DNA from 2 places in the Pseudomonas sp. GW822-FHT07A10 genome. Region 1 is predicted to be linked to the other one. Evidence: predicted binding sites of a transcription regulator. Region 1 holds the regulator's gene; the other holds the start of a gene.
What was found. The regulator sigma-54, encoded in region 1, starts transcription at its own class of promoters, with help from an activator protein. The targets are predictions, from matches to a motif close to ANTGGCATNNANNTTGCTNT.
Positions count from the first base shown of each region.

Region 2: a site for sigma-54 is predicted at 11,753-11,772, ahead of AC1RL4_RS08000 (circularly permuted type 2 ATP-grasp protein). Genes of this name have one in related genera too.

Region 1 covers NZ_JBXAKV010000015.1:24,903-39,733, reverse strand. Annotated here, with positions in the region: gene algW (Do family serine endopeptidase AlgW) at 1-652, shown strand, start outside; gene hisC (histidinol-phosphate transaminase) at 708-1,760, opposite strand; gene hisD (histidinol dehydrogenase) at 1,763-3,088, opposite strand; gene hisG (ATP phosphoribosyltransferase) at 3,214-3,849, opposite strand; gene murA (UDP-N-acetylglucosamine 1-carboxyvinyltransferase) at 3,976-5,241, opposite strand; gene AC1RL4_RS22675 (BolA family protein) at 5,264-5,503, opposite strand; gene AC1RL4_RS22670 (STAS domain-containing protein) at 5,618-5,923, opposite strand; gene AC1RL4_RS22665 (MlaC/ttg2D family ABC transporter substrate-binding protein) at 5,920-6,573, opposite strand; gene mlaD (outer membrane lipid asymmetry maintenance protein MlaD) at 6,585-7,052, opposite strand; gene mlaE (lipid asymmetry maintenance ABC transporter permease subunit MlaE) at 7,052-7,849, opposite strand; gene AC1RL4_RS22650 (ATP-binding cassette domain-containing protein) at 7,849-8,658, opposite strand; gene AC1RL4_RS22645 (KpsF/GutQ family sugar-phosphate isomerase) at 8,934-9,908, shown strand; gene AC1RL4_RS22640 (KdsC family phosphatase) at 9,908-10,432, shown strand; gene lptC (LPS export ABC transporter periplasmic protein LptC) at 10,440-11,012, shown strand; gene lptA (lipopolysaccharide transport periplasmic protein LptA) at 10,999-11,544, shown strand; gene lptB (LPS export ABC transporter ATP-binding protein) at 11,544-12,269, shown strand; gene AC1RL4_RS22620 (RNA polymerase factor sigma-54) at 12,454-13,947, shown strand; gene hpf (ribosome hibernation-promoting factor, HPF/YfiA family) at 14,022-14,330, shown strand; gene ptsN (PTS IIA-like nitrogen regulatory protein PtsN) at 14,343-14,807, shown strand; gene rapZ (RNase adapter RapZ) at 14,810-14,831, shown strand, end outside.
Region 2 covers NZ_JBXAKV010000003.1:363,005-377,835, forward strand. Annotated here, with positions in the region: gene AC1RL4_RS07955 (crotonase/enoyl-CoA hydratase family protein) at 1-543, shown strand, start outside; gene AC1RL4_RS07960 (1-acylglycerol-3-phosphate O-acyltransferase) at 759-1,481, shown strand; gene AC1RL4_RS07965 (magnesium and cobalt transport protein CorA) at 1,628-2,599, shown strand; gene AC1RL4_RS07970 (amidotransferase) at 2,732-3,472, opposite strand; gene AC1RL4_RS07975 (3-hydroxyacyl-CoA dehydrogenase NAD-binding domain-containing protein) at 3,580-5,724, opposite strand; gene AC1RL4_RS07980 (acetyl-CoA C-acetyltransferase) at 5,763-6,968, opposite strand; gene AC1RL4_RS07985 (c-type cytochrome) at 7,549-8,376, shown strand; gene AC1RL4_RS07990 (transglutaminase family protein) at 8,542-9,351, opposite strand; gene AC1RL4_RS07995 (alpha-E domain-containing protein) at 9,348-10,298, opposite strand; gene AC1RL4_RS08000 (circularly permuted type 2 ATP-grasp protein) at 10,311-11,720, opposite strand; gene AC1RL4_RS08005 (ribonuclease E inhibitor RraB) at 12,100-12,441, opposite strand; gene AC1RL4_RS08010 (hypothetical protein) at 12,640-12,873, opposite strand; gene speE (polyamine aminopropyltransferase) at 13,029-13,904, opposite strand; gene AC1RL4_RS08020 (PLDc N-terminal domain-containing protein) at 14,143-14,334, opposite strand; gene AC1RL4_RS08025 (hypothetical protein) at 14,418-14,831, opposite strand, start outside.

The DNA.
Region 1 (14,831 bases):
CCGTTCCGACAACCTGCGCATCGGCGACGTGGCCCTGGCCATCGGCAACCCGTTCGGCGTCGGCCAGACCGTGACCATGGGGATCATCAGCGCCACCGGGCGCAATCAGTTGGGCCTGAACAACTACGAAGACTTCATCCAGACCGACGCCGCGATCAACCCCGGCAACTCCGGCGGTGCACTGGTGGACGCCAACGGTAACCTGACCGGCATCAACACGGCGATCTTCTCCAAGTCCGGTGGCTCGCAAGGCATCGGCTTCGCGATCCCGGTTAAACTGGCGATGGAAGTGATGAAGTCGATCATCGAACACGGCCAGGTGATTCGCGGCTGGCTCGGTATCGAAGTGCAACCTTTGAGTCAGGAACTGGCGGAATCGTTTGGCTTGTCGGGACGCCCTGGAATTGTGGTCGCGGGGATTTTCCGTGACGGCCCGGCGCAGAAGGCCGGCCTGCAACTAGGCGACGTGATCCTCAGTATCGACGGTGAACCGGCTGGCGATGGTCGCAAGTCAATGAACCAGGTGGCGCGCATCAAACCGACCGACAAGGTCACGATTCAGGTGATGCGCAACGGTAAAGAACTCAAGCTCACCGCAGAAATCGGTCTGCGTCCGCCGCCGGCACCGATCCAGGAAAAAGAAGAAGAGTAAGCGGGGACCTGTGGGAACGAGCCGCACCGCTCGCTCCCACAGGAACAGTTTTGGTCTAGAGGTCGCCGAGGCCGTCGATCAGTGCCTGATTCTGCTCCGGCGCGCCAATCGAAATCCGCAGGAACTGGGCAATCCGCTCTTGCTTGAAGTGCCGAACGATCACGCCCTGCTCACGCAACTTCGCCGCCAGCCCTGCCGCATCGTGCTTCGGGTGACGGGCGAAAATGAAGTTCGCCGCCGACGGCAACACTTCAAACCCCTTCGCCTCCAGTTGCGCGATTACCTTCTCGCGACTCTCGATGACCAACCGGCAAGTCTTGTCGAAATACTCGCGATCCTCGAACGCCGCCGCAGCCCCCACAATCGCCAGACGATCCAGCGGGTAGGAGTTGAAGCTGTTCTTGATCCGCTCCAGCGCCTCGATCAGGTCCGGGTGCCCCACGGCCAGGCCAACCCGCAGGCCGGCCAGGGAACGGGACTTGGACAGGGTCTGCGTCACCAACAGGTTCGGATAACGGTCCACCAGCGTGATCGCCGTTTCCCCACCGAAGTCGATGTAAGCCTCATCCACCACGACCACCGAATCCGGGCTGGCCTTGAGAATCTGCTCGACAGCGTCCAGCGCCAGCAAGCAACCGGTCGGCGCATTCGGGTTCGGGAAGATGATCCCGCCGTTCGGCTTTGCATAGTCCGCCGGGTTGATCTGGAACTGTTCGTCCAGCGCAACCGCATCGAACGTGATGCCATACAACCCGCAGTAAACCGGGTAGAAGCTGTAGCTGATATCCGGGAACAGCAACGGTTTATCGTGTTGCAGCAAACCGTGAAAGATGTGCGCCAGGACTTCATCGGAACCGTTACCGAGGAACACCTGATTGCCCTGCACGCCGTAGTACTTGGCAACGGCTTGCTTGAGCAGGTCGCTGTTCGGGTCCGGGTACAGACGCAGGTTGTCGTTCAGTTCGGTTTGCATCGCCGCCAGGGCTTTTGGCGATGGACCGTACGGGTTTTCGTTGGTGTTGAGCTTCACCAGTTTGGCCAGTTTCGGCTGCTCGCCCGGCACATAAGGCACCAGATTCTTGACGAACGGGCTCCAGAATTTACTCATGTTCAGTTCCCCTGCTTGTCATCAAGAATGCGGTATTCAGCACTGCGGGCGTGAGCGCTCAGCGATTCGCCACGGGCCAGTACGGAGGCGGTCTTGCCCAGTTCGGAGGCACCCTGCTCGGAGCAGAAGATGATCGACGAACGTTTCTGGAAGTCGTAAACACCCAGCGGCGAGGAGAAGCGCGCAGTGCCGGAGGTCGGCAATACGTGGTTCGGACCTGCGCAGTAGTCGCCCAGGGCTTCGGAAGTGTGGCGGCCCATGAAGATCGCGCCGGCGTGACGGATCTGCGGCAGCCAGGCCTGCGGATCGGCGACCGACAGCTCCAGGTGCTCCGGGGCAATGCGGTTGGCCACTTCGATGGCCTGTTCCATGTCGCGAACCTTGATCAGCGCACCACGGCCATTGATCGAGGTTTCGATGATCTCGGCGCGTTCCATGGTTGGCAGCAGTTTGGCGATGCTTGCCGCGACCTTGTCGAGGAACTCGGCGTCCGGGCTGACCAGAATCGCCTGGGCGTCTTCGTCGTGCTCGGCCTGGGAGAACAGGTCCATGGCGATCCAGTCCGGATCGGTCTGGCCGTCGCACACCACCAGAATCTCCGACGGGCCGGCGATCATGTCGATGCCGACCTGGCCGAACACGTGGCGCTTGGCAGTGGCGACATAAATGTTGCCCGGGCCAACCACTTTGTCGACCTTCGGCACGCTTTCGGTGCCGTAAGCCAGCGCCGCAACCGCCTGCGCGCCGCCGATGGTGAACACCCGGTCGACGCCGGCGATGCAGGCTGCGGCCAGCACCAGTTCGTTGACTTCACCGCGCGGGGTCGGCACGACCATGACCACTTCGGTCACGCCCGCCACCTTGGCCGGAATCGCGTTCATCAACACCGAGGACGGGTAGGACGCCTTGCCACCCGGCACATACAGACCGGCGCGATCCAGTGGCGTGACCTTCTGGCCCAGCACCGTGCCATCGGCTTCGGTGTAGCTCCAGGAATCCTGTTTCTGCTTTTCGTGGTAGCTGCGCACACGGGTCGCGGCTTTTTCCAGGGCTTCGCGCTGAGGCACTGTGATGCGGGTCAATGCCAGTTCCAGGCGTTCGCGCGGCAGGATCAAGTCCGCCATGGACGCCACTTGCAGGCCATCGAACTTCTGGGTGAACTCGACCACCGCCGCATCGCCACGCTCGCGCACGGCCTTGATGATGTCCAGCACCCGCTGATTGACCGAGTCGTCAGACACACTTTCCCAGCTCAGCAGATGATCCAGATGATGTGCGAAATCCGGGTCAGCAGCGTTGAGTCGGCGAATTGCAGTCGGTGCGGTCATAGCGAGAGCCTCATAGGATTGGCAAAAACTCGGGCGCCCTAAGCTAGCCGTTGATCCGCTTGGGCACCCGAGAATTCTGGCTATGAGGCGGATAGACGGGCGCGACTCAAGGTCGCGCAGGTGAATCAGCCGCGGTGTCGAGACTCCACTGCCTTGCGCAGGGTGTCGATCAACGCCTGGATACGGGCATGCTGCATTTTCATCGACGCCTTGTTGACGATCAGACGGGAGCTGATGGCAGCGATAAAATCCTGTGGCTCCAGGCCATTGGCCCGCAGCGTGTTACCGGTGTCGACCACGTCGATGATCTTGTCCGCCAGACCGATCAGCGGCGCCAACTCCATCGAGCCGTAGAGCTTGATGATATCGACCTGACGACCCTGTTCGGCATAGTAGCGCTTGGCGACGTTGACGAACTTGGTGGCAATGCGCAGACGGCCCTTGGGCTCGACTGCGCCGACTTTACCGGCCGTCATCAATTTGCACTGGGCGATTTGCAGGTCCAGTGGTTCGTACAAACCCTGGCCGCCGTATTCCATCAGCACGTCTTTACCGGCGACGCCCAGATCGGCGGCACCATGCTCGACATAGGTCGGCACATCGGTGGCACGCACGATCAGCAAGCGCACATCGGCCTGGGTCGTGGGGATGATCAGCTTGCGGCTCTTGTCCGGATTCTCGGTCGGCACGATGCCCGCTTCAGCCAGAAGCGGCAGGGTGTCGTCAAGGATGCGGCCCTTGGACAGTGCGATAGTCAACATGGGAAACGTCAGTCCTTATCAAGGTACTCATGCCCGGTCGCAAACGGCGCCGGACACACATCGAGCCGGAAACCGGCTCGACTTCAACAAATCAACGGACGCGTCCCTGCGCCCATGCAGCAGAAACTAGCCCGGTACGCGGCGGATCTTGGCGCCGAGCATCTGCAGCTTCTCTTCGATGCACTCATAACCACGGTCGATGTGGTAAATGCGATCGATCAGGGTATCGCCTTCGGCGATCAGCGCCGAGATCACCAGGCTGGCCGAAGCACGCAGGTCGGTGGCCATGACTGGCGCGCCCTTGAGCTTTTCGATGCCGGTGACGATGGCGGTGTTGCCTTCAACCTGGATGTGCGCGCCCATGCGGTGCAGTTCGTAAACGTGCATGAAACGGTTTTCGAAGATCGTCTCGATCACGGCACCAGTGCCTTCGGCAATGGCGTTGAGGGAGATGAACTGCGCTTGCATATCGGTCGGGAACGCCGGGTATGGAGCGGTCCGCACGTTGACGGCTTTCGGCCGCTTGCCGTGCATGTTCAGCTCGATCCAGTCTTCACCGGTGGTGATTTCGGCGCCGGATTCGCGAAGTTTTTCCAGAACGGCTTCGAGGATGGTCGGATCGGTGTCCTTGACCTTCACACGCCCACCGGTGACCGCTGCCGCCACCAAATAGGTGCCGGTCTCGATACGGTCAGGCATCACTTTGTAAGTGGTCGTGTGCAGACGCTCGACGCCATCGATGGTGATGGTGTCGGTGCCGGCGCCGGAAACCTTCGCGCCCATAGCGTTCAGGAAGTTCGCCAGGTCGACGACTTCAGGCTCGCGAGCAGCGTTGGCCAGAACGCTGCGGCCCTTGGCCAGAGCGGCCGCCATCATGATGTTCTCGGTACCGGTCACGCTGACGGTGTCGAAGAAGAAGTGCGCACCGCGCAGGCCGCCTTCAGGAGCCTTGGCCTTGATGTAGCCGCCTTCAACGTCGATGACCGCGCCCATGGCTTCAAGACCACGGATGTGCAGGTCAACCGGACGCGAACCGATGGCGCAACCGCCAGGCAGTGCAACTTCGGCTTCACCGAAACGGGCAACCATCGGGCCCAGCACCAGGATCGAGGCGCGCATGGTTTTAACCAGTTCGTACGGCGCGATCAGGGTCTTGATGGTGCGTGGGTCGATTTCGACGCTGAGTTTCTCGTCGATCACAGGTTCAATGCCCATGCGACCGAACAGCTCGATCATGGTGGTGATGTCGTGCAGGTGCGGCAGGTTGGCCACGGTCACCGGGCCATCGCACAGCAAGGTGGCAGCCAGAATCGGCAAGGCAGAGTTCTTTGCCCCGGAGATGCGGATCTCGCCATCAAGACGAGCGCCACCAGTAATAATCAATTTATCCATAAGAATCTCGACGCCCTTGGGCTCAGGTGCGCTCGGCCCAGGCCGCGCTGCTGAAAAATTTCATAGTGACCGCATGGATGCTGCCATCGACAATCCACGGGTTCAAATGGGCATAGACCTGCTGCTGACGCTTCACCGGGCTCAACGCCGCCAGTTCATCGCTGATCACGTTCAGCTGGAAATTGCAGCCTTCGCCTTCAACTTCCACCTTCGTGTTTGGCAGCTTTCCTTCAAGGAAGCTCTTCACTTCTACGGCCTGCATGCTCAACCTCAATCGGCGCCCTGTGCGCGCGGGTCGGACATCATACAAAAAAGCCCCGCGCCTGCGAACCCCGCGAAGCAGGACTCTGACGGGGGGCTTCTTTATAGATGCGGTTCAGGGGTGCGCCAACAGCTCGGTCAATTCGCTGACCTGAGCGATTTTGCGCATGTCTTCGGGCATCGCGCGAATGCTCACGGCCTTGCCGGCCACCTGAGCATCGCGCATGAAGCACAGCAGCAGCGACAAGCCGACACTGCTGGACTTCTCCACTGCGGAGCAATCGACCACCAGCGCAGGCGCCTTGCTGGACTTGATCAGTACCTGCCCCTGCTTGCGCAAGTTCGGGCCGGTCCGGTAATCCAGCACACCGCTGAGCAGCAGCTCGCCGGTTTCGCTTATGCGAATGGCCGACTCACTCATTGGGCTTTCTTCTCAACAGCTTTTTCGGTGTTTTCCTTGGCTTTGGCGACTTCCCCGGCCCAACCATTGATGGTCTTGTCCAGGTCGTTGCCATTGCGCTGCATCGCATCAGCGAACTGATCGCGGAACAGCTTGCCGATGTTGATGCCGTTGATGATGACGTTACGCAGCTTCCATTCGCCGTTGATCTTTTCGAGTGTGTAAGACACAGGATAGATCGCGCCGCTGCTGCCTTTGACCGTCATGCCAACGCTGGTACGGTCTCCCGATTCATCCTTGGCAGGCTCAACAGTGATGCCCTGGTTGTTGTATTCGAGCAATGCGTTGCCATAAAACTGGAACAGGCCCTTTTTGAAGTTTTCTTCAAACGTCTTCATTTGCTCGGGCGTTGCTTTGCGCGAGTATTTGACGGTCATGATGCTTTTGGAAATGCCTTCGGCATCCACCACGGGGCCGACGATGGTGTTCAACGCCGTATAAAAGTCTTGTGGATCCTGCTTGTACTTCTCTTTATTGGCCGACAGGTCGGCGAGCATCCGGGTCGTGGTGTCCTGAACCAGATCGTGCGCCGACTGCGCCGCCAGGGCGTTAGCCATCAACGGCAAGGCCGCGAGCAATATCAACAGGCCACGTCGCAAGATAGAGATCATTGAAAAGCTCCTCATTTGGCGTCTTTGCTAACGGTATTGAGCAGAAATTTACCGATCAGGTCCTCGAGCACCAACGACGACTGCGTGTCGTGGATGGTTCCACCATCCTTGAGCAGGGCTTGTTCCCCACCCACGCTGATACCGATGTATTTCTCACCCAACAGGCCAGCGGTCAGGATAGATGCAGTGGAGTCAGTCGGCAGGTTATCTACGCGCTTTTCCAGTTGCATGGTCACCCGACCGGTGAAGCTGTCGCGATCCAGATCGATCGCCGTGACCTTGCCGATGGTCACACCGGCCATGGTCACTTTAGCTCTGACAGTCAAACCGGCGATATTATCGAAATATGCATAAAGTTTATAAGTATCGGTGGTTGCGCTCGGGGACAGGCCACTGACCCGCAACGCAAGCAACAGCAAAGCCAGGATGCCAGCCAGCAAGAAAAGGCCGACACCGATTTCCAGGGTGCGGTTTTGCATCAGAAATCTCCAAACATCAAGGCGGTCAGAATAAAGTCCAGGCCGAGTACCGCCAAAGAGGCGTACACCACGGTCTTGGTAGTGGCACGACTGATCCCCTCGGAAGTGGGCTCGCAGTCATACCCTTGGAATACGGCGATCCAGGTCACGACGAAGGCAAAAACGATGCTTTTGATAATGCCGTTCAGCACATCGTCGACAAACATCACGCTGTTTTGCATGTTCGACCAGTAGGAGCCCTCATAGACACCCAGCCAGTCGACGGCCACCCACGAACCACCCCAGATACCCACCACGCTGAAAATCATCGCCAGCACCGGCAGGGAAATGAAGCCGGCCCACAGGCGCGGAGCAATAATGTACTTGAGCGGGTCAACCCCGATCATTTCCAGACTGGACAGTTGCTCGGTGGATTTCATGTTGCCGATTTCGGCGGTCAGCGCCGAACCCGCACGCCCGGCGAACAGCAAGGCCGTGACGACGGGCCCCAGTTCACGCAGCAGCGTCAGCGCAACCATCTGCCCGACGGCCTGCTCCGAACCGTAGCTGGACAGGATGTTGAAGCCCTGTAGCGCCAGCACCATGCCGATGAACACCCCGGAGACCACGATGATCACCAGGGACATCACGCCAACCGAATGCAGTTGCTTGACCAGCAGGCCAAAACTGCCGCCGATGCCACCGCGACCGAGCAAGGCATGAAACAGGAACAGCGCCGAACGCCCGAACACCGCCAGCACATCGATGCCGGCGTGGCCGAAACGGCGCACTCTTTCTATTAATGAAATCTTGCGCATCAGCGCTTCCCCAGAAGATCTGCGCGGTAATCCGTCGCTGGAAAGTGGTATGCGACCGGGCCGTCGGGTTCGCCAGTCATGAACTGGCGAATCCGTGGCTCCTGCGAGTTCATCAACTCCTTGGGCGTGCCCTGCCCCAACACTTGCCCGTCACCCACCACAATGATGTAGTCGGCGATGCTCGCGGTCTCGGCCAGATCGTGGGAGACCACGATGCTGGTGATGCCCAGCGCATCGTTGAGCAAGCGGATCAGGCGCACCAGCACGCCCATGGCGATCGGGTCCTGGCCAACAAAAGGCTCGTCGTACATGAGAATTTGCGGGTCGAGGGCAATCGCCCGGGCCAGCGCGATTCGACGTTTCATGCCGCCAGACAATTCGTCAGGCATCAGGTCTAGGGCGCCACGCAAGCCCACGGCCTGCAATTTGAGCAGGACAATGTCGCGAATCATCTCTTCCGGCAGCGTGGTATGAACACGCAGCGGAAAGGCAACGTTCTCGAATACATCGAGATCGGTAAACAGCGCGCCGCTCTGAAACAGCACGCCCATGTGCTTGCGCGCATCGAACAAATCGCTGCGCGACAACGTTGGCAGGTTCTGGCCATTGACCCAGACTTCGCCGCTGGTGGGGCGCAATTGGGCCCCCATCAACCGCAACAGCGTGGTCTTGCCACACCCGGAAGGCCCCATGATGCCGGTGACCTTGCCGCGTGGTATGCGGATATCAATGTTATTGAAAATGCTGCGCGCACCGCGCTTGAAGGTCAGTCCCTTCAGCTCGACCGCGTAGGCGTTATCGGCACTCATCTAAACTCCTTGCGATGCAGCCTCTCACTCGGACGCCTGGCTTTCTGACGAAAGCACATACCTTCCCGGGCAGGCCGAACTGGCGGCGAACTATATCACTGCAATCACCAAGCGCCCAAGGCCCAAGCCGGGCACTATCAACAACATGAGCGCCTGGAATCATCTATTTAGAGGATTCGGCAACAAGGAATGACAAACCGCGACGAACTTACGTGAGGGTTTTGATCATTACCGTTATAATCGCCGCCTTTTCATCAGGCTATACGATTTCTGACATGAGCCAATCCAGCGACCTGATTCAATCTGCACAACGCACCATCCGTCTCGAACTGGAAGCCGTGCAAGGCTTGTTACCCCATATCGACGCAGATTTCGTACGCGCTTGCGAGATGATTCTGGCCAGCAAAGGCCGCGTAGTCGTGGTCGGCATGGGCAAATCGGGGCACATCGGCAACAAGATTGCCGCCACCCTGGCCAGCACCGGCACCACGGCGTTCTTCGTGCATCCAGCCGAAGCCAGCCACGGCGACATGGGCATGATCACGCGTGACGACATCATCCTGGCACTATCGAACTCCGGCTCCACCAATGAAATCGTTACCCTGCTGCCACTGATCAAGCGCCTGGGCATCAAATTGATCAGCGTCACCGGCAATCCCGACTCGGCGCTGGCCAAGGCCGCCGAGGTCAACCTCAACGTCCACGTCGAGCACGAAGCCTGCCCGCTGAACCTGGCGCCAACCTCATCGACCACCGCCGCTCTGGTGATGGGCGATGCCCTGGCGGTGGCGCTGCTGGAAGCCCGCGGCTTTACCGCTGAAGATTTCGCCTTTTCCCACCCAGGCGGCGCACTTGGCCGACGCCTGCTGTTGAAAGTGGAAAACGTCATGCACGCCGGACAGGAGCTGCCGCAGGTTAAGCGCGGCACCCTGCTCAAGGACGCATTGATGGAAATGACCCGCAAGGGCCTGGGCATGACCGTGGTTCTAGAGGCCGACGGTAAACTTGCCGGGATCTTCACCGACGGCGATCTGCGTCGCACCCTGGACCGCAGCATCGACATCCACAGCGCCACCATCGAGCAGGTCATGACCGCCCACGGCAAGACCGCACGTGCCGAGATGCTGGCTGCCGAGGCGTTGAAAATCATGGAAGACCACAAGATCAACGCATTGGTCGTGGTCGACAGCGAAGACCGCCCGGTCGGCGCCTTGAACATGCACGATTTGCTGCGCGCTGGAGTAATGTAATGAGCACGGACCTGCTGCAACGCGGCAAACAGATCAAACTGGCGGTATTCGACGTCGACGGCGTGCTGACCGACGGGCGCCTGTACTTCCTCGAAGACGGCAGCGAATTCAAGACCTTCAACACGCTCGACGGCCAAGGCATCAAGATGTTGATGGCAGCCGGCGTGCAGACCGCTATCATCAGCGGACGCAAGACCCCGGTGGTCGAACGACGGGCCAAAAACCTCGGCATTCCACACCTGTATCAGGGTCGCGAAGACAAACTGGTGGTGCTCGACGAGCTCCTTGCCCAACTCAACCTGAGCTATGAACAAGTGGCCTATCTCGGCGACGACCTGCCAGACCTGCCGGTGATTCGCCGCGTCGGCCTGGGCATGGCCGTGGCCAACGCCGCCAGCTTCGTGCGCGAACACGCCCACGGCATCACCCAGGCCCGTGGCGGCGAGGGTGCCGCGCGCGAATTCTGCGAATTGATCCTGCGCGCCCAGGGCCGCCTCGATGCGGCCAACGCCGCGTATCTGTGAGCCCATCATGCTGAGCAAAAAGATTCGCAACATCCTGATATTCGGTTGCATCGCGGCGCTATTCGCTGCGGTCGGCTACTGGAACATCAGCCCGGAACGCTTCCTCGACAAGCCAGTGGCGCATGTCGATGAAGCCATGATCGACTATTACGCCACCAACGCCCACAGCGTGCAGTACCTGCCGGACGGCAAATTGCAGTATGAAATGACGTCCGACAAGGTCGAACACCTGAAAGCGACGGAAGTGACGTTGCTGTCCAACCCTGACCTGAACATGTTTCGCGGCACCGAATTTCCCTGGCACGTCCAGAGCGAACGCGGCGAAGTCAACCCGGACGGCACCCAGGTCGAGCTGATCGACTCGGTACGTATCACGCGTTTCGACGAAAAAAACCGTAAAACCCTGATTACCACCACCCGTATGACAGTGTTCCCGCAGCAGCAATATGCGCAGACCGATCAACCCGTTAGAATCGACGGCGCCGGCGGTGTATCGACAGGCAACGGAATGAAAGCGTACTTGAAAGAAAGCAGGATACACCTGCTATCGAACGTAAGAGGACAGTATGAGGCTCGTTAAAACCCTCCCTATTTTGCTCAGTCTGAGCGCAGCACTGGGAAGCGTGAGCGCCTGGGCTCTGCCGACCGATCAAGCGCAGCCTATCCGCATTCAGGCCGACGACGCCCAACTGGACGACAAGAACGGTGTTGCCACCTATAAAGGTGATGTGATCATCACTCAGGGCTCGATGAAGGTCACCGGCAACACCGTGACCATCACTCGCACCCCGACTGGCGACATCGACGTGGTGACCTCGGTGGGCAACCTGGCGTACTTCGAGCAATTGCAAACAGCTGGCGACACCAAGCCTGTTCAGGGTTGGGGCGTGACCATCCAATATCACGCCGCGCAAAACCGCGTCGTACTGATCGACAAGGCCAAAGTTGTCGACAAGGACAACAACGTCACCCAGGGCGAAAAAATCGTCTATGACACGGTGAAAAAATTGGCCAGCGCCGGTCGCGCCACGGGCAGCAAGGTCACCGAGGCACGTCCGCGTATCGACATGGTGATCCAGCCGAAGAAGAAAACCGACGAGAAAACCCAGTAATGGCAACTCTGAAAGCTCAGCACCTGGCCAAGAGCTACAAGAGCCGCCAGGTCGTGCGCGACGTCAGCCTGTCCATCGACAGCGGCCAGATCGTCGGCCTGCTTGGCCCCAACGGCGCCGGCAAAACCACCTGTTTCTACATGATCGTGGGCCTGGTACAGGCCGATCAGGGGCGCGTACTGATCGATGACCTGGACGTCAGCCACCAGCCGATGCATGGTCGCGCGAAGGCCGGTATCGGCTATCTTCCGCAAGAAGCGTCGATCTTCCGCAAGCTGTCGGTGACCGACAACATCATGGCCATCCTCGAAACCCGTAAGGAGCTCGACAAGGCCGGTCGCCGCAAAGAGCTGGAAAGCCTACTGCAGGAATTTCACATCCACCACATTCGTGACAGCCTTGGCATGAGCCTGTCCGGTGGTGAACGCCGTCGGGTGGAAATCGCCCGGGCACTGGCCACCAACCCGAAATTCATCCTCCTCGACGAACCCTTCGCCGGCGTGGACCCAATCTCGGTGGGCGACATCAAGCAGATCATCCATCACCTCAAAGCCAAAGGCATTGGCGTGCTGATCACTGACCATAACGTCCGTGAAACCCTGGACATCTGCGAAACCGCCTACATCGTCAACGATGGCCAGCTGATCGCTGAAGGCGACTCCGCCACCATCCTGGCCAACGAACTGGTCAAGGAAGTGTATCTGGGCCATGAGTTCCGCCTGTAAGCGCTGAGGTGCCTGGCCAGTCGCCTCGGCGCTCATCTCAATAAAAAATCAATAGTTTTTTATTGTTACAGCGCTCTAGGCAAACACTTCAGTTTCAGGCATATAATTTGCTTATGTTTGGCGCTTCGGCGCCCTGTAGTGGATGGCGCATGTGCGCCGGCGAATAAGGTGTTAAGCCCCTGCCATGAAACCATCGCTAGTCTTGAGAATGGGCCAGCAGCTGACGATGACACCGCAGCTGCAACAGGCCATCCGCCTGCTCCAATTGTCGACCCTGGACCTGCAACAGGAAATCCAGGAGGCCCTGGAGTCCAATCCGATGCTCGAACGCCAGGAAGAAGGCGACGACTTCGATAACGCCGACCCCTTGGCCGACAAAGCCGAACAGCAACCCAACGCCGACATTCAGGAACCCTCCTACCAGGAAACCGCCCCGACGGTGGATAACCTTGAGGAAGGCGACTGGAACGAGCGCATTCCCAACGAATTGCCTGTCGATACCGCCTGGGAAGACGTCTACCAGACCAGCGCCAGCAGCCTGCCGAGCAACGATGACGACGAGTGGGATTTCACCACCCGTACTTCGGCCGGTGAAAGCCTGCAAAGCCATTTGCTCTGGCAACTGAACCTGGCACCGATGTCCGACACCGATCGCCTGATCGCCGTGACCCTGATCGACTGCATCAACAATCAGGGCTATCTGGACGAAACCCTCGAGGAAATCCTCGAGGCCTTCGATCCGGAACTGGACATCGAACTGGACGAAATCGAAGCCGTCCTGCACCGCATCCAGCAATTCGAGCCCGCCGGTATCGGCGCCCGCAATCTCGGTGAATGCCTGCTGCTGCAACTGCGTCAACTGCCCGCCAAGACCCCTTGGCTGACCGAGGCCAAGCGCCTGGTCACCGATTACATCGACCTGCTCGGCAGCCGCGACTACAGCCAGCTGATGCGCCGCATGAAGCTCAAGGAAGATGAACTGCGCCAGGTGATCGAACTGGTCCAGAGCCTCAACCCGCGCCCGGGTTCGCAAATCGAGTCCACCGAAGCCGAATACGTCGTTCCTGACGTGATCGTGCGCAAGGACAACGAGCGCTGGCTGGTGGAGCTGAACCAGGAGTCGGTGCCACGCCTGCGGGTCAACGCCCAATATGCCGGCTTCGTACGCCGCGCCGATACCAGCGCTGACAACACCTTCATGCGAAATCAGCTGCAGGAGGCTCGCTGGTTCATCAAGAGCCTGCAAAGCCGCAACGAAACGCTGATGAAAGTGGCCACCCAGATCGTCGAGCATCAACGCGGCTTCCTGGAGTACGGCGACGAGGCCATGAAACCGTTGGTGCTGCATGACATCGCCGAAGCGGTGGGCATGCACGAATCGACGATTTCACGGGTGACCACGCAAAAATTCATGCATACCCCACGGGGCATCTATGAACTGAAATACTTTTTTTCCAGCCACGTCAGCACCTCCGAAGGCGGTGAATGCTCGTCCACGGCGATCCGCGCGATCATCAAAAAACTGGTTGCCGCGGAAAATCAGAAAAAGCCGTTGAGTGACAGCAAGATCGCTGGTTTACTGGAGGCACAAGGCATTCAGGTGGCTCGCCGCACCGTCGCCAAGTACCGCGAATCCCTAGGAATCGCGCCTTCGAGCGAACGAAAGCGGTTGATGTAGAGCCACGCCACAGCGTTCCAGTGGTAGATCATCGGATCTACCGCTTTATGCACTGGCAACGAAGGAGAAGCTGTATGCAAGTCAACATCAGTGGACACCAACTGGAAGTGACCGAACCTCTTCGCACCTACATCGGCGAAAAACTCGAACGATTAGAGAGGCATTTCGACAAGATCACCAACGTGCAGGTCACGATGACGGTCGAGAAGCTCAAGCAGAAAATCGAAGCCACGCTGCATATTCCCGGCAATGAGGTGGTCGCTAACGCGGAACATACCGATATGTACGCAGCGATCGACGCACTGACCGACAAGCTGGATAAACAACTCAAAAAGCATAAGGAAAAGACCCAGAGCCTCCTCCAGGGCGCGACCGGTCGTTAACACTCCCAACCCATGATCCGACTTGAAAGCATCCTGACCCCCGGCCGTTCCCTGGTGAACGTGCCGGGCGGCAGTAAAAAGAAAGCCCTCGAGCAAATTGCCAACCTCATCCATCGCGAAGTGCCGGATCTGGCCATGCAGGATGTCTTCGAGAGTCTGGTCGCCCGTGAAAAACTCGGTTCCACCGGATTTGGCAACGGTATCGCCATCCCCCACTGCCGTCTCAAGGGCTGCGGATCGCCCATCAGTGCCTTGATGCACCTGGATGCACCCATCGATTTCGACGCCATCGACGGTGCCCCGGTTGACCTGCTGTTTGTACTCCTGGTCCCGGAAGCCGCCACCGATGCGCACCTGGAGCTGCTGCGCCAGATCGCCAGCATGCTTGATCGCAAGGAAGTGCGTGAAAAACTGCGCAGCGCCCCGAGCAACGAAGCCTTGTATCAGGTTGTCCTGGACGAGCAAAACGGTCACTAATCATGCGCCTGATCATCGTCAGCG
Region 2 (14,831 bases), on a different contig from region 1:
ATTACCGGTCAGCCGGGGATTTTGTCGGGTGGTTATGATTTGAAGGTGATGACGGCCGGCCCTAACGAGGCCATGGCGCTGGTGGCTGCGGGTTCGACCCTGGCTCGTCGCCTGTTGTCGCATCCGTTCCCGGTGGTCGTGGCGTGTCCTGGGCATGCGGTGGCCAAGGGTGCGTTTCTTCTGTTGTCGGCTGACTACCGCATCGGTGTCGATGGCCCGTTCAGCATTGGCCTGAACGAAGTGCAGATCGGCATGACCATGCACCATGCCGGTATCGAACTGGCCCGTGATCGTCTGCGCAAGTCGGCGTTCCATCGCGCGGTGATCAATGCAGAGATGTTCAACCCACAAAGCGCCGTGGATGCCGGCTTCCTCGATAAGGTGGTGTCGGCCGAAGAGCTGCAAGGCGCGGCGCTGGCGGCGGCTCGTCAGTTGAAGAAGCTCAACATGATCGCCCACAAGAACACCAAGCTGAAAACGCGCAAGACGCTGCTGGAGACGCTGGACAACGCGATCATCCTGGATCAGGAGCACATGGGTTAAGCCCAAATGCGCTGCACCGAAAAGCCCGACCGTCGTGTCGGGCTTTTTTCTTGGGTGTCTGGTTTAAAACCTTACAACCGCTCTAGGCCGCATCTGACCCACAAGTCGGAAACATGCGCTCAAACATCGGCTATCTCCCTCTTCTATAGCGGCAATTGCCGAAAACAGTGCACATCCGTACACTGCGCCACCTTTTGTGCCGGTGGGCCCTTTAAATGCTGTTTGTGTTTCGTATGTTATTGATGGGCCTGCACTTTATTCTGGCCGGAGTGCTCGGAGTGATTCTCGGACTGTGCCGCCCGTTCAATCCGGACAACAGCCGTTTGTGCGCGCGTCTGTATGCGTGGCCCGCGATGTGTATTTTGCGTTTGCGGGTGAAGGCCGATGTCGGGCCGTTGATGGATAAACCCGACAGCTGTGTGATCATCGCCAACCATCAGTCCAACTACGATCTGTTTGTGTTCGGCAACGTGGTGCCCCGCCGCACCGTGTGCATCGGCAAGAAGAGCCTGAAGTGGGTGCCGTTGTTCGGGCAGTTGTTCTGGCTGGCCGGCAATGTGTTGATCGATCGCGGCAATGCGCACAAGGCACGCCAGTCGATGCTGACCACCACGCACACCTTGCAAAATGAAGACACCTCGATCTGGGTCTTCCCCGAGGGCACCCGCAACTTGGGCGAAGAGCTGCTGCCGTTCAAGAAAGGCGCGTTCCAGATGGCAATCGCCGCCGGCGTGCCAATCGTGCCGGTGTGTGTCAGCAGTTACGTCAAACACATGCGATTGAACCGCTGGCGCAGTGGGAAGATTCTGATCCGTTCGCTGCCGGCAATTCCTACGGCCGGATTGAGCCTGGATGACATGCCGATGTTGATCGCCCAGTGCCGCGAACAGATGCGTGAGTGCATCGACTCGATGGATCGGCAACTGCAAGCCGCCTGAATGAAACCCGCCCTGTGCGGGTTTTCTTTTGCCTGCGAACTCTACCGATTTTGCTGACTCTCAAGCAGTAGACAAGGTTAAGCTGAAACCTGCCTGGCACCGCCAGTCTTTACCAATAGAAAGCGACCGATAAGAAGTGAATCATCATGGGTAGAGTCGTTGCTGCTGCGGTTTACAGCGCTGGTAAGAAAGTCACCAATATCACGCTTGACGAAGGTGCGGCCTGGGCTGCCAAGCCTGGCCACTTTGTGTGGATCGGCCTCGAAGAGCCCAATGCGCAGGAGCTGTTCAACCTGCAACGCCAGTTCAACCTGCACGAACTGGCCATCGAAGACGCCCTGGAAAAACACAGTCGACCGAAGCTGGAAACGTTCGGCGATGCGCTGTTCATCGTCACATATTCGCCGATCCGCCATGAAGGCAAATTGCAGTTCATCGAGACGCATATCTTCGCCGGCAAGGGTTACATCATTACCGCGCGCAATGGTCACTCGGCGTCCTACGCCCATGTCCGACAACGCTGTGAGGCACGTCCGCTGTTGCTGGAGCATGGGGAAGATTTCGTACTCTATGCCATCCTCGATTTCGTGATCGAAAACTACCAGCCGATGGGCGAAGCGATTCATGCCGAGATCGATGAGCTGGAAAGCAATGTCCTCTGCGGTTCGCTGAACGAGCGCGATATCCAGAAACTCCACGGCCTGCGTCGCGATGTATTGCGCTTGCGCCGGTTTGCGGCGCCGATGGTGGAGATCGGTGAGGAACTGCAAAAGCTGAGTTTTCCGTTTATCGACAAAAACATGCGCCCGTATTTTCGCGATGTGCAGATTCATGTCACGCGGCAGATGGAAGACCTGACGACCCTGGCGGACATTGCCAGCCAGACCATCGAGGTTGGGGTGTTGCTTGAGGCGTCGCGCCAGAGCGTGGTGCAGCGCAAATTTGCGGCGTGGGCGGCGATTCTGGCGTTTCCGACGGCGATAGCGGGGATTTACGGGATGAACTTCCAGGACATGCCAGAGTTGACTTGGCATTACGGGTATTTTGCGGTGTTGGGGTTTATTACCGTTGGATGCGTCGGTTTGTGGGCGAGTTTCAAGCGGTCAGGATGGTTGTAGAGCCGCGTGTTTTCAGTGAGAGCCGGTTGCCCCCATTCGCGAGCAAGCCCGCTCCCACAGGGATTCTCAGTGTGTCACCCATCGTGTGCACACCGAGGATCTACTGTGGGAGCGGGCTTGCTCGCGAAGCTTTTAGCTTTTAGCTTCAACCGGTCCAGCATCAGGCTTGTGCGCCACAAACCGCATCATCCACTCTGCGACGGTAGTGCCGTGATGCTCGTGTTCAAGACTCGCCATACCTTTCGAATAAATCTGCTCGCCCAGCGCTTCCTGACGAATATCCAGCAACGCCCGTGAGTAATCGTGAATGAACTCCGGATGCCCCTGGAAGCACAGCACCTGATCGTTAATATGGTAGGCGGCGAACGGGCAGAAATCGCTCGAGGCAATCACCGTAGCGTTTTCCGGCAGCGCGGTGACCTGATCCTGGTGACTGATCAGCAACGTCAGCTCTTCCCTCACCGGGCTCATCCACGGCGCCTTGGCCGCGAGTTTGTATTTGTGGGTGCCGACGCCCCAGCCCTGGGTCGCCCGCTCGCTCTTGCCGCCCAATAGCAGCGCCAACAGTTGGTGACCGAAGCACACGCCCAGCAGTTTGTCGCCACGCTCGTAGCGCTTCAGCAGATACGTCTTGAGGGTTTGAATCCATGGGTCGGTGCCGAAGGAATCGGCCTTGCTGCCGGTGACCAGATACGCATCGAAGGTCTGATCATCGCTTGGATATTCGCCCTGCATCACGTTGTACACGCTGAATTCGGCCGCGATGGGTTGCTGCGAAAACAGACGCTGGAACATCTGCCCGTAACCCTGATATTGATCGACCAGTTCCGGACGCAGGATGTCGGTTTCCAGAATGCAGATGCGTAACGACATAAAAAATACCTGACACATGGTGGGAATAATGCACACCCCAGAGCCTGCCTTGAAACACGGTGGCAAGGCAAGCCCCGGAAGGCGTCATCGGTCCCTTAGAACGCCCCTTAGAACAACGCGTCCTTGGCGGCTTTCTCCAGCAACAGCGCAGGCGGCGTGAAGCGTTCGCCATATTGCTCGGCCAGGTACTGGGCGCGGGCAACAAAGTCTTTCACACCGTATTGGTTGATGAACTGCAACGCACCGCCGGTCCAGGCCGCGAAACCGATGCCGAAGATCGAGCCAACGTTGGCATCCGCCGTTGAGGTCAGCACGCCCTCCTCTACACAACGCACGGTTTCGATGGCCTGGATGAACAGCAGTCGATCACGCACATCCTTAGGCGAAATCTGCCCGTCAGCTTTCTCGAAGCGGGTTTTCAACTCCGGCCACAAATGTTTCTGCCCGGCAGCCGGGTAATCGTAGAAACCACCTCCAGCAGCCTTGCCCGGACGCTTGAATTCCTTGAGCAGCAAGTCAATCACGGCGAACGCCGGGTGCTCAATCAGCGGTTTCCCTTCCGCTTGCAGGTCTTTGGCGGTTTGCTCGCGGATATGGCTCATGAGGCTGAGGGAAACTTCGTCGGAGATCGCCAGAGGCCCGACAGGCATGCCGGCCTTGCGCGCTTCGGTCTCGATCATCGGCGCACTCACCCCTTCACCCAGCATGGCGATGCCCTCGTTGGTAAAGGTGCCGAACACCCGCGATGTGAAGAAACCGCGACTGTCGTTGACCACAATCGGAGTTTTCTTGATTTGCAGGACGAAATCGAAACCGCGAGCCAGGGTTTCGTCGCTGGTATGGACGCCTTTGATGATTTCCACCAACGGCATTTTCTCCACGGGACTGAAGAAATGCAGGCCGATGAATTTGCTCTGGTCTGGCACGGCGGTGGCCAGGCCACTGATCGGCAACGTCGAGGTGTTGGAGGCGATCACCGCGTCCGGGCCGACGACGGTTTGCGCTGCCGATGAGACCCTGGCTTTAAGCTCGCGATCTTCAAACACCGCTTCGATGATCAAATCACAACCGGCCAGATCCGCATCGTCTTGAGTGGTATGGATTCGCGTCAGAATCGCCTCGCGCTGCTCCCGGCTCAACTGACCCCGAACAACCTTCTTGTCCAGCAGCGCCGCCGAGTGAGCCTTGCCCTTCTCTGCCGCGACGAGGTTGATGTCTTTGAGCACCACATCGATACCGGCCGAGGCGCTGACAAACGCGATGCCCGCGCCCATCATCCCGGCGCCGAGCACGCCGACTTTCTTCGTCACGTAAGGCGCTATGCCCTGAGGTCGCGAACCGCCGGCATTGATCTCATTGAGCTGGAACCAAAAGGTGCCGATGAGGTTTTTCGACACCTGGCCCGTAGTCAGTTCGGTGAAGTAGCGGGTTTCGATCAGATGCGCGGTGTCGAAATCCACCTGAGCGCCCTCCACTGCGGCGCAGAGGATTTTCTCCGGTGCGGGCAGGCAGCCCTGGGTTTTGCTGCGCAGGATCGATGGCGTGATGGCCAGCATCTGCGTGACTTTCGGATCCGACGGCGTACCGCCAGGGATCTGATAACCCTTCACATCCCAGCGCTGCACAGCAACCGGATGAGCAGCAATCCACGCCCGCGCCTTGGCCATCAGCTCATCGTGATCGACAGCCAACTCGTCGATCAACCGCGCTTGCAGCGCCTGTTGCGGACGGATTTTCTTACCTTCCAGCAGATACGGCAGAGCTTTTTCGATGCCCAGCATGCGCACCATGCGCACCACCCCGCCACCGCCCGGCAACAGGCCGAGGGTGACTTCCGGCAGGCCAAGCAGCACCGACGGGTTGTCGAGCGCTACACGGTGATGGCACGCCAGGCAGATTTCCCAGCCGCCGCCGAGCGCCGCGCCGTTAATGGCGGCAACCACCGGTTTGCCAAGGGTTTCCAGGGTGCGCAACTGGCCCTTGAGGGTCAGCACCATGTCGTAAAAGGCTTGGGCTTCGGGCTTGCCGACCTTGATCAGTTCATTGAGGTCGCCACCGGCGAAGAAGGTTTTCTTGGCCGAGGTGATGATCACGCCGGCAATCGCATCCTTGTCGGCGACCAGGCGCTCGACACAGGTGGCCATGGCCTCGCGGTAGACCGCGTTCATGGTGTTGGCGCTCTGGCCCGGCATGTCGATGGTCAGGACGACGATCCGGTCCTGGCCCTTTTCGTAACGAATGGCTTGGGTCATGGCAATTTTCCTTGAGTCGGATTTTCTTAAAGGCAGGCTCAGAGGCGTTCGATGATGGTGGCAATGCCCATGCCGCCGCCGACACACAATGTCGCCAGGCCATAGCGCAGGCGCCGGGTTTCCAGTTCATCGAGCAGCGTGCCGAGAATCGCGCAACCGGTGGCGCCGAGCGGGTGGCCCATGGCGATGGAGCCGCCGTTGACGTTGACCTTGTCCGGGTCGATGGCCATGTCCTTGATGAACTTGAGCACCACCGAGGCGAACGCTTCATTGACTTCGAAAAGGTCGATGTCTTCGACTCGCAGCCCGGCCTTGGCCAGTGCCTTGCGGGTGGCCGGCGCCGGGCCGGTGAGCATGATGGTCGGGTCGGTGCTGGTGACCGCCGTGGCGACGACCCGCGCCCGTGGCTGCAAACCCAGTGCCCGGCCCTTCGCTTCGGAGCCGATCAGCATCAATGCCGCGCCATCAACGATCCCGGAACTGTTGCCCGGTGTGTGAACGTGGTTGATCCGCTCGACCTGGCTGTACACCCGCAATGCCGTGGCGTCGAAGCCCATTTGCCCGATCATTTCGAAACTCGGCTTGAGCTTGCCCAGGCCTTCCATTGTCGAATCGGCGCGAATGAACTCATCATGATCGAGCAGGATGATGCCGTTCTGGTCCTGCACCGGCACCAGCGACTTGTTGAAGGAACCATTCGCCCGCGCCCGCGCCGCCTTCTGCTGCGAGTGCAACGCGAAGGCATCGACGTCCTGACGACTGAAACCTTCGATTGTCGCGATCAGGTCGGCGCCCACGCCCTGGGGTGTGAAATGGCTGCGCAAGTTGGTTTCCGGGTCCAGCGCCCAGGCCCCGCCGTCGCTGCCCATGGCCACGCGGGACATCGACTCGACGCCACCGACCACCACCAGATCTTCGAAGCCGGAACGCACTTTCATCGCACCCAGGTTCACTGCTTCCAGCCCCGACGCGCAGAAGCGATTGAGTTGCACACCCGCCACGCTGACGTCCCAATCGGCCACTTGTGTGGCGGTCTTGGCAATGTCGGCGCCCTGATCACCGATAGGCGTCACGCAGCCAAGCACCACGTCGTCGACCTGACTGGTGTCCAGGGAGGTGCGCTGCTGCAACGCCGTCAGCAGCCCGGCCACCAGGTTCACTGGCTTGACGCTGTGCAAGGCGCCATTGGCCTTGCCTTTGCCACGGGGCGTGCGTAACGCGTCGAATATCAAAGCTTGGGTCATGGCGTTCTCGAACCTGAGGGTGATCTCTATACCCTCACCTTATGCCGAGCAGCCGTGGATTCAATGACCACAGCGCTCATAGGCGTTGACGGTCACGCTCAGACGAACGGTAGTCAGCTATCGGATTAATCGATTCGTGTCACCAAGCTGTCTAGCCAACGGGCGCCCAAGAAGCTGGCCATAGGCCTCATGTCTTTTTGGCAGCGATCAGCGCTAATTCCATACGAAATGGATCTAAGCCAAGCGTGACGCGGGCCCTAATGTAAACCTGTACGAAGTTGTCGTCGGGTTTTGCCGAGGCTCTCGTCCTACAGGAAGTGCAGCGCTCTGCCGTCATGGAGATATGCAGGCAGGCAACCAGGAAATAACAAAAAAGGCGGTCAAGCCATGTTCAAACATTCGAAAGTACGTCAAGCCGGGCTCATTCTATTTGCTACTACGCTGTTGTTGATTTTGCCGAACCTGACCAAGGTGCTTGGCTGATCGAGCAGCGGGGGTTTTCATTACACCTGATAAAAATGTGACTGGCTCGCTATCCGGGCCTGCTTGGCTGTGCCAACCTTTACGGCACTTCCACGACATGGACGACGATCATTTGAAAGCGCTCATTCTGTTGGGGGCCTTGCTGCTCAGCACGCCTCTGTCCGCCGCACAGCTGAACCTTGAGCTGGGTGCAAGTTCTCGCACCTGGCAGACCGATGAATTGCTCAAGCATCCTCAGGTTCAGACCATCACGATCACTAACGACGTTTCCTACAAACGGGACATGAGCTATCGCGCCGTGCCGATGGCGGCGTTGTTGACGGGCACCAAGCCTGACGATCACCTGCAAGCGGTAGCTCTGGACGGTTTTGCCGCCGAACTGGCCGCCGCGCCGTTGCTCAATACTCAGGGTGCGCAGGCCTGGCTGGCGATTGAAGACCCGGCCAAGCCGTGGCCGCCGCTGTCCGAGGGCAAACACAGTGCAGGGCCGTTTTACCTGGTCTGGACCGATCCGCAGGCGGGCAATATCAGCCCCGAGCAATGGCCGTTCGAGGTCGCGAGTATCAAACGCATGGCCCCGGTGGCCGAACGCTTCCCTGCCCTGCTCCCCGATCCCGCGCTGAAGGCGGACCATCCGGTGAACAAAGGCTTTGCGCTGTTTCAGAAAAACTGCCTGGCCTGCCATCGACTCAATGGCGCGGGGGATGCGCAGTTCGGACCGGACCTGAATATTCCGTTCAACCCGACCGAGTATTTCGGCGCGAATTTCCTCAAGCGTTACATTCGTGACCCGCAGAGCTTGCGCCAGTGGCCGCAGGCGAAGATGCCCGGGTTCTCGCCGACGGTATTGCCGGAGAGGGATCTGGAGTTGTTGGTGGGGTATTTGAAGCACATGGCGGGACGCAAGGTGTCTACGGCCAAGTAAACATCCACCTGTGGCGAGGGAGCTCGCTCCCGCTGGGGCGCGAAGCGGCCCTCAAATCAGGCGACGCGATCCGTCAGGCAAACCGCATTCGCCGGGTTTGCGACTGCTGCGCCCGGTCGCGGATCGGCCGGCGGGAGCAAGCTCCCTCGCCACAATGAATGACTGCTACTGCTGTTGGACGGAGATCACCGGCGCAGGCGTCGGCGAGACCAACACCTTGGCATGCATCTGCTCATACCCACCGCCACGGCGCATGCCGCGCACCGGGCAGGCGTCGAGGTAGTCCAGGCCCACGGCCAGTTTCAAGTGACGTTCAGGCCGGGCCAGTTCGTTGGTTACATCGAAGCTATACCAGGCGTCATCCAGCCAGGCTTCCGCCCAGGCGTGACTGGCCAGGTGTTCACTGTTCTCGCTGTACAAATACCCCGACACATAACGCGAGGGGATGCCCAGGCTGCGGGCGCAGGCGAGAAACGCATGGGTATGGTCCTGGCAGACCCCGGAACGCCCGGCGAAAGCTTGCGCTGCGCTGGTCTCCACTTCAGTGGAACCCGGCGTGTAGGTCATGTGCTGGTTCAGGCCATGCATTAAATCGATCAGCGCCGTGCGATCCCGCCGTTGCTTGCACGCCTTCTCGGCAAACGCGCGCAGGGCTTCGTCGGCTTCGGTCAGCCGGGTGAAACGCAGGAACGGCAGCGCCGACTGACTCTCGTGCTCGGCTTCGCGCAGCTCGTCGATATCGACCTGGCCACGGGCGCCGATGATGATCGCCTCATGCGGCTCGTCCAGGGTCAACACATGCAGGATGTTGCCGAACGGATCGAGTTGCGCGCGCACCGGGCGCGGCAGGTCGAGTTGCCAGCTCAGCACGTGCTGGCGCTCGCTGTCGTGGGGTGTCAGTCGCAGGTACTGGATGCTCGCCCGCACCTGATCTTCGTAGTGATAGGCGGTCTCGTGGCTAATGGAAAGTCTCATGCAGCCTCCAGATAGGAACTGTGTATGGCATTGCCCAACTGGCGCACCAGCGGGATGAACTCGGTCAGCCAGGTGTGCAGGCCTTCGTCGAGGATTTCGTTGATACCGGTGTAGCGCAGGCGCGCGTCCATTTCCGCCGCCAGGCGTTGTGCGGGACGGCCGTTGGCCCCCGGTAGTTGAGCGAGAATCTGATCGACCTCTTCGGTGCAGGCTCGCAGGGATCGCGGCACATCGGCGCGCAGCAACAACAGCTCGGCCACATGCCGGGCGCCGGGGGCGTCGCGGTAGATTTCGGTGTAGGCCTCGAACGATGACAAGGCCCGCAACAAGGCGCTCCATTGGTAATAGGCGTGGGCCGTACCGTCACTGACGGCTTCGGCTTGATCGCCGGCCATTTCGTAACGGGCATCAAGCAGGCGCAAGGTGTTGTCGGCCCTTTCGATAAAGGTGCCCAGACGAATGAAGCGGAACGCGTCGTTACGCATGATCGTGCCGTAGCAAGCGCCGCGGAACAGGTGGGAACGTTCCTTGATCCACTCACAGAAACGGCTCATGCCGTAGCGACTCAAGCCCTGCTCGGCGATCCCGCGAATTTCCAGCCAGGTGGCGTTGATGTTTTCCCACATGTCGGCGGTGATTCGCCCACGCACCGCATGGGCGCTGGCTCGCGCGGCACCGAGGCAGCTGTAGATGCTCGCCGGGTTGGCCGCGTCCAGGGCGAAAAAATGCAGCAGCCGTTCGGCATGCAGATCGCCGTGGCGCGCCAGGTAATCGTCCAGGGTGCCGGTGATCAGCAACGGCATGGCCAGTTCGTGCAAGCCGTCGCCACGACCGTCCTGGGGCATCAGCGACAGCGAATAACTGATGTCGAGCATCCGCGCGAGGTTTTCCGCCCGCTCCAGGTAACGCGACATCCAGTACAGATCCGAGGCAGTTCTACTTAACATGGCAAGCTTCCTTCAATCCTCGACCACCCAGGTGTCCTTGGTTCCGCCGCCCTGGGACGAGTTCACCACCAGGGAGCCTTCACGCAAGGCGACACGGGTCAAACCGCCGGGCACAACCCGGGTTTCGCGGCCAGACAATACAAACGGACGCAGGTCGATGTGGCGCGGTGCGATGCCGTTTTCGACAAAGGTCGGACAGGTCGACAACGACAACGTCGGTTGCGCGATGTATGCGTGGGGCTTGGCTTTGATCCGCTCGCGGAAAGATTCGATTTCCGCCGCCGTCGCCGCCGGCCCCACCAGCATTCCGTAACCGCCGGAGCCTTGGGTTTCCTTGACCACCAGCTCCGGAAGGTTGGCCAGCACGTGGGACAGTTCAGAAGGATTACGACACTGCCACGTCGGCACGTTCTTCAGGATCGGCTCTTCATCGAGGTAGAAACGAATCATGTCCGTGACGAAGGGATACACCGACTTGTCGTCCGCGACCCCGGTGCCGATGGCATTCGCCAGCACCACATTGCCGGAGCGGTAGGACGACAGCAGCCCTGGAACGCCAAGCATCGAATCGGGGTTGAACGCCAGCGGATCGAGGAACGCATCGTCGAGGCGACGGTAGATCACGTCGACCGCTTTCGGCCCGTCCGTGGTGCGCATGAACACCTTGTCGTCGCGCACGAAAAGGTCCGCGCCTTCCACCAGTTCAACGCCCATTTCCCGAGCGAGGAACGCATGCTCGAAAAACGCACTGTTGAAACGCCCCGGCGTCAGCACCACCACGCTCGGGTTGTCGATCGGGCTGGAGCTTTTCAGGGTGTCGAGCAACAGGTTCGGGTAGTGGTCGATCGGTGCGATGCGCTGGGCCGCGAACAACTCGGGGAACAGGCGCATCATCATCTTGCGGTCTTCGAGCATGTAGCTCACGCCGCTGGGGGTACGCAGGTTGTCTTCGAGCACGTAGTAGGTGCCGTCGCCATCGCGCACCAGGTCGACACCGGAAATGTGCGAATAGATATCGCGGTGCAGATCCAGCCCTTGCATCGCCAACTGGTATTGCTCGTTGGCCAGCACTTGTTCGGCCGGGATGATGCCGGCCTTGATGATGCGCTGCTCGTGATAGAGGTCGGCAAGGAACATGTTCAATGCCTTGACCCGCTGAATACAGCCGCGTTCGACGACCCGCCATTCACTGGCGGGGATGCTGCGGGGAATGGTGTCGAAGGGAATCAGGCGCTCTGTCCCCTGCTCATCACCATAGAGCGTGAAGGTAATCCCGGCGCGATGAAATAACAGATCGGCCTCGCGTCGCCGTTGTGCCAAAAGCTCGTCAGGCGTTTCGGCCAGCCAACGGGCAAACTCCCGATAATGCGGACGGACCTGGCCGCCGGCATCGTACATCTCATCAAAATAGGTGCGGATCATGCCGTACTCCTTGTCACACGGACATCCAGGCCTTCGCAAGGCCCGTGCCATAGGCAGAAACGCTTTGATATCAATCAGTTGGATAATGTCGCTGCACGCACCGCACCAATCCTGTGCGGTAAATGCCCCACCCTGATCGCCCCCGCTTCATGGCGAAGCAATGCTGTCGCCTATCAGCAGCATAGTCAGAGTTGATTTCACTGCTCGGGAGGCAGATGCGGATAATCCGTGCATTCGCTGGAAAACTGATCGCTCTTCCCTTTAGCCGCCTGTTCAGGTGGCTTTTTTTTGTCCGTTTGAAATGTGGCGAAATAAAAAGATTGAAACAAAAACGGCCAACCCAAAGGTCAGCCGTTACTAAGTGTCACTGTTCATAAGCTTATGCGAGTAGCCCTCGTATCTCCTGTTTGACGCCCCATCCCTCGATGATGCCACCCAGAGGCTCGACCACCGCCTCGAAGTCCTGCTCGAAGTCGCCGATCCCGTCGTAGGTGGCGTACATCACTTTGCTCAGTTCCAGCGACCACGCGCCGTCGTCACGCGCGCTGATCTGGGCATTCAAGGATTCACCACAAAAATGACCTGCCGCCCTGCGTGCCCGCTCCTCGTCCGGGAAAATGGCGTAGAACTCGATGGGATGGAATCGTGAAAAATCGAAACCGCCTTCTTTCATGCGGCGCAGCACGCTGCTGCTGATGTCTTCTTGATAGGCTGTGCTCATGAAACGTCCCCCTCAGACTGATGGATAGACTTTCCGTATTCCCTGCACTTTCGATGCGGCAACAGAGGTTGCCGCCGGGAAACAAGCATGTAGCTGACAAGACCAGACCTTAGCGAGTCACTCGCTGATCTCGGTTGCAGAGTAGCCTCAAGACAGAGCCGCTGCCAAGGCCTGGTGGTGAATGTGACAGGAGGTGTATCAAATCGGAGTAATGCTGAGGATTTCAATGCTGTGCTGGGATTTCAGACTTTTGACGGTCGGATCATCGGTACGACCCTCCAGATCATTGAGGTCCAGTTTCGCAGCCACCGGCAGTCGCCGGTCGCGAATGAGTTGGGCGGCTTGCTCGTTGCTCGGGCACTCCTCGCACTCGAAGAGTTCGTCGACTGATTCACCGTGTTCATCCACGAAAGTGATTTTCCACTTTTGCATCGGTGCCTCCTCGGTAAAACCCATGGATGGGCTTACATCTATCTCGACTCGTGCATTGGCCGATCGTTCCAAGGGATCCTAAAAGCGAGACATGAAAAAAGGCCGTCACCCGCGTGTCTCACACACCGGCGACGGCCTTTCTTATCGACGAAGCATCAGTCGTTGCTAGGTTTGTTCACCGCTTGCAGCACGTACTGCGGCAACGCGAAGGCACCAATGTGGATTTCCGGGTTGTAGTAGCGGGTGATGATGCCGCTGCCGGCGAAGCGCTGTTGCAGGGTTTCGCGGGACAATTTGCGATAGGCGGTATCGGTCGCGCCCCAGGCGAAGGTCATTGCGCCGCCGATGTAGGTCGGCACGGCCGCCTGATAGAAGTGCCAGTCCGGGAACAGGCTGCGCAGGCGACCCGCGGTGGTTTTGACTTCTTCGATTTGCATGAACGGGGTGCCGTTCTGGGTCACCAGAATGCCGCCTTCGTTCAGGCAGCGGTGGCAAGCCTGGTAGAAGTTTTCGGAGAACAGCACTTCGCCCGGACCGATCGGGTCGGTGGAGTCGGAAATGATCACGTCGAACTTTTCGGTGGTGGTGGCGACGAAACGCATGCCGTCGTCGATCACCAGGTTCAGGCGTGGATCATCGAACGCACCCTTGGAGTGGTTCGGCAGGAATTCCTTGCACATGTCGACCACGGTGCCGTCGATTTCGACCATGGTGATGTGCTCGACGCTGCGGTGCTTGGCCACTTCACGCAGCATGCCGCCATCGCCACCACCGATGATCAGCACGCGCTTGGCGGTGCCATGGGCGAGGATCGGCACGTGGGTGAGCATTTCGTGGTAGATGAATTCGTCGGCTTCGGTGGTCTGGATTACGCCATCCAGCGCCATCACCCGGCCCATGCGCGGGTTTTCGAAGATCACCAGGTGCTGGTGTTCGGTGCGCACTTCGTGCAGCAGTTTTTCCATGCGAAAACGCTGGCCATAGCCTTCGTAGAGGGTTTCCAGGTACTCGCTGGTTGGGGTATTGCTCATGGGAAGTGCTCCGATGAATGCGGGTGGCAACGGACGGTTACCCGCCCATGATGGCCAATCGATCACCTCGATTGACCGGGAAAGGCGCGCATTCTACGTCGCGGAACATGACAGGTCGAACCTTCTGATGCACACACCGGTAGGAGCGAGGCTTGCCCGCGAAGAACGATGACTCGGTCTATCAGGTACACCGCAGCGATCCTTTCGCGGGCAAGCCTCGCTCCTACCATGAAGATCGTCAGATCCGCACATCGCCTCTTGGCCCGGCGATGGCCCAGATGATCAGGCCCAGCACCGGCAGCAACAGGATCAACAGCACCCAGAGGACTTTCATCCCGACTTCGGCGCCACTTTTAAGCACATTGATGATGGCCCAGATATCCAGGGCAAAAATAATCAGGCCGATCAGGGTGTTGAACGTGGAACCCATGGTGTCGCTCCAAAAAAATGGTAGGCACTCTTAGGATAGTCGGGCCTGGCGAGGGTTCCGTTTTATTACCGTTGTAGATGGTTTCAGACGTGGATGGCCACTTTCAGGGCTTCCAGGGAGGGCGCGGCGGCGATGCCGACTTCGGCGCACAACTCCAGCACCCGTGGCACGTCGTTGCCATAGACCAGCACCACTTGCAGTTCGTCGTCGAGCAACTGGCTGAAATTCATCAAGGTGTAGCCACCGTTTTCCTTGTTCAGGCTGCTCATCTGCACCTGAATGCGATTGAGTGCCGTGAGAGCTTCGGTTTTGGCCAGTTGCTTGGGCTTGATGTTGAACTCAACGCCGGGGCCGAACGAGGCGACGATCTGCGCGAACAGGTCCATGTAGGTGTCGGCCTGGAACAACACGGTTTCTGGCAGACTGCCGACGACAACCCACTCGCCCAACGGGATCGGAAAGGTGTCGTCGTAGTTGACGTCTGGATTGGCCGCCAG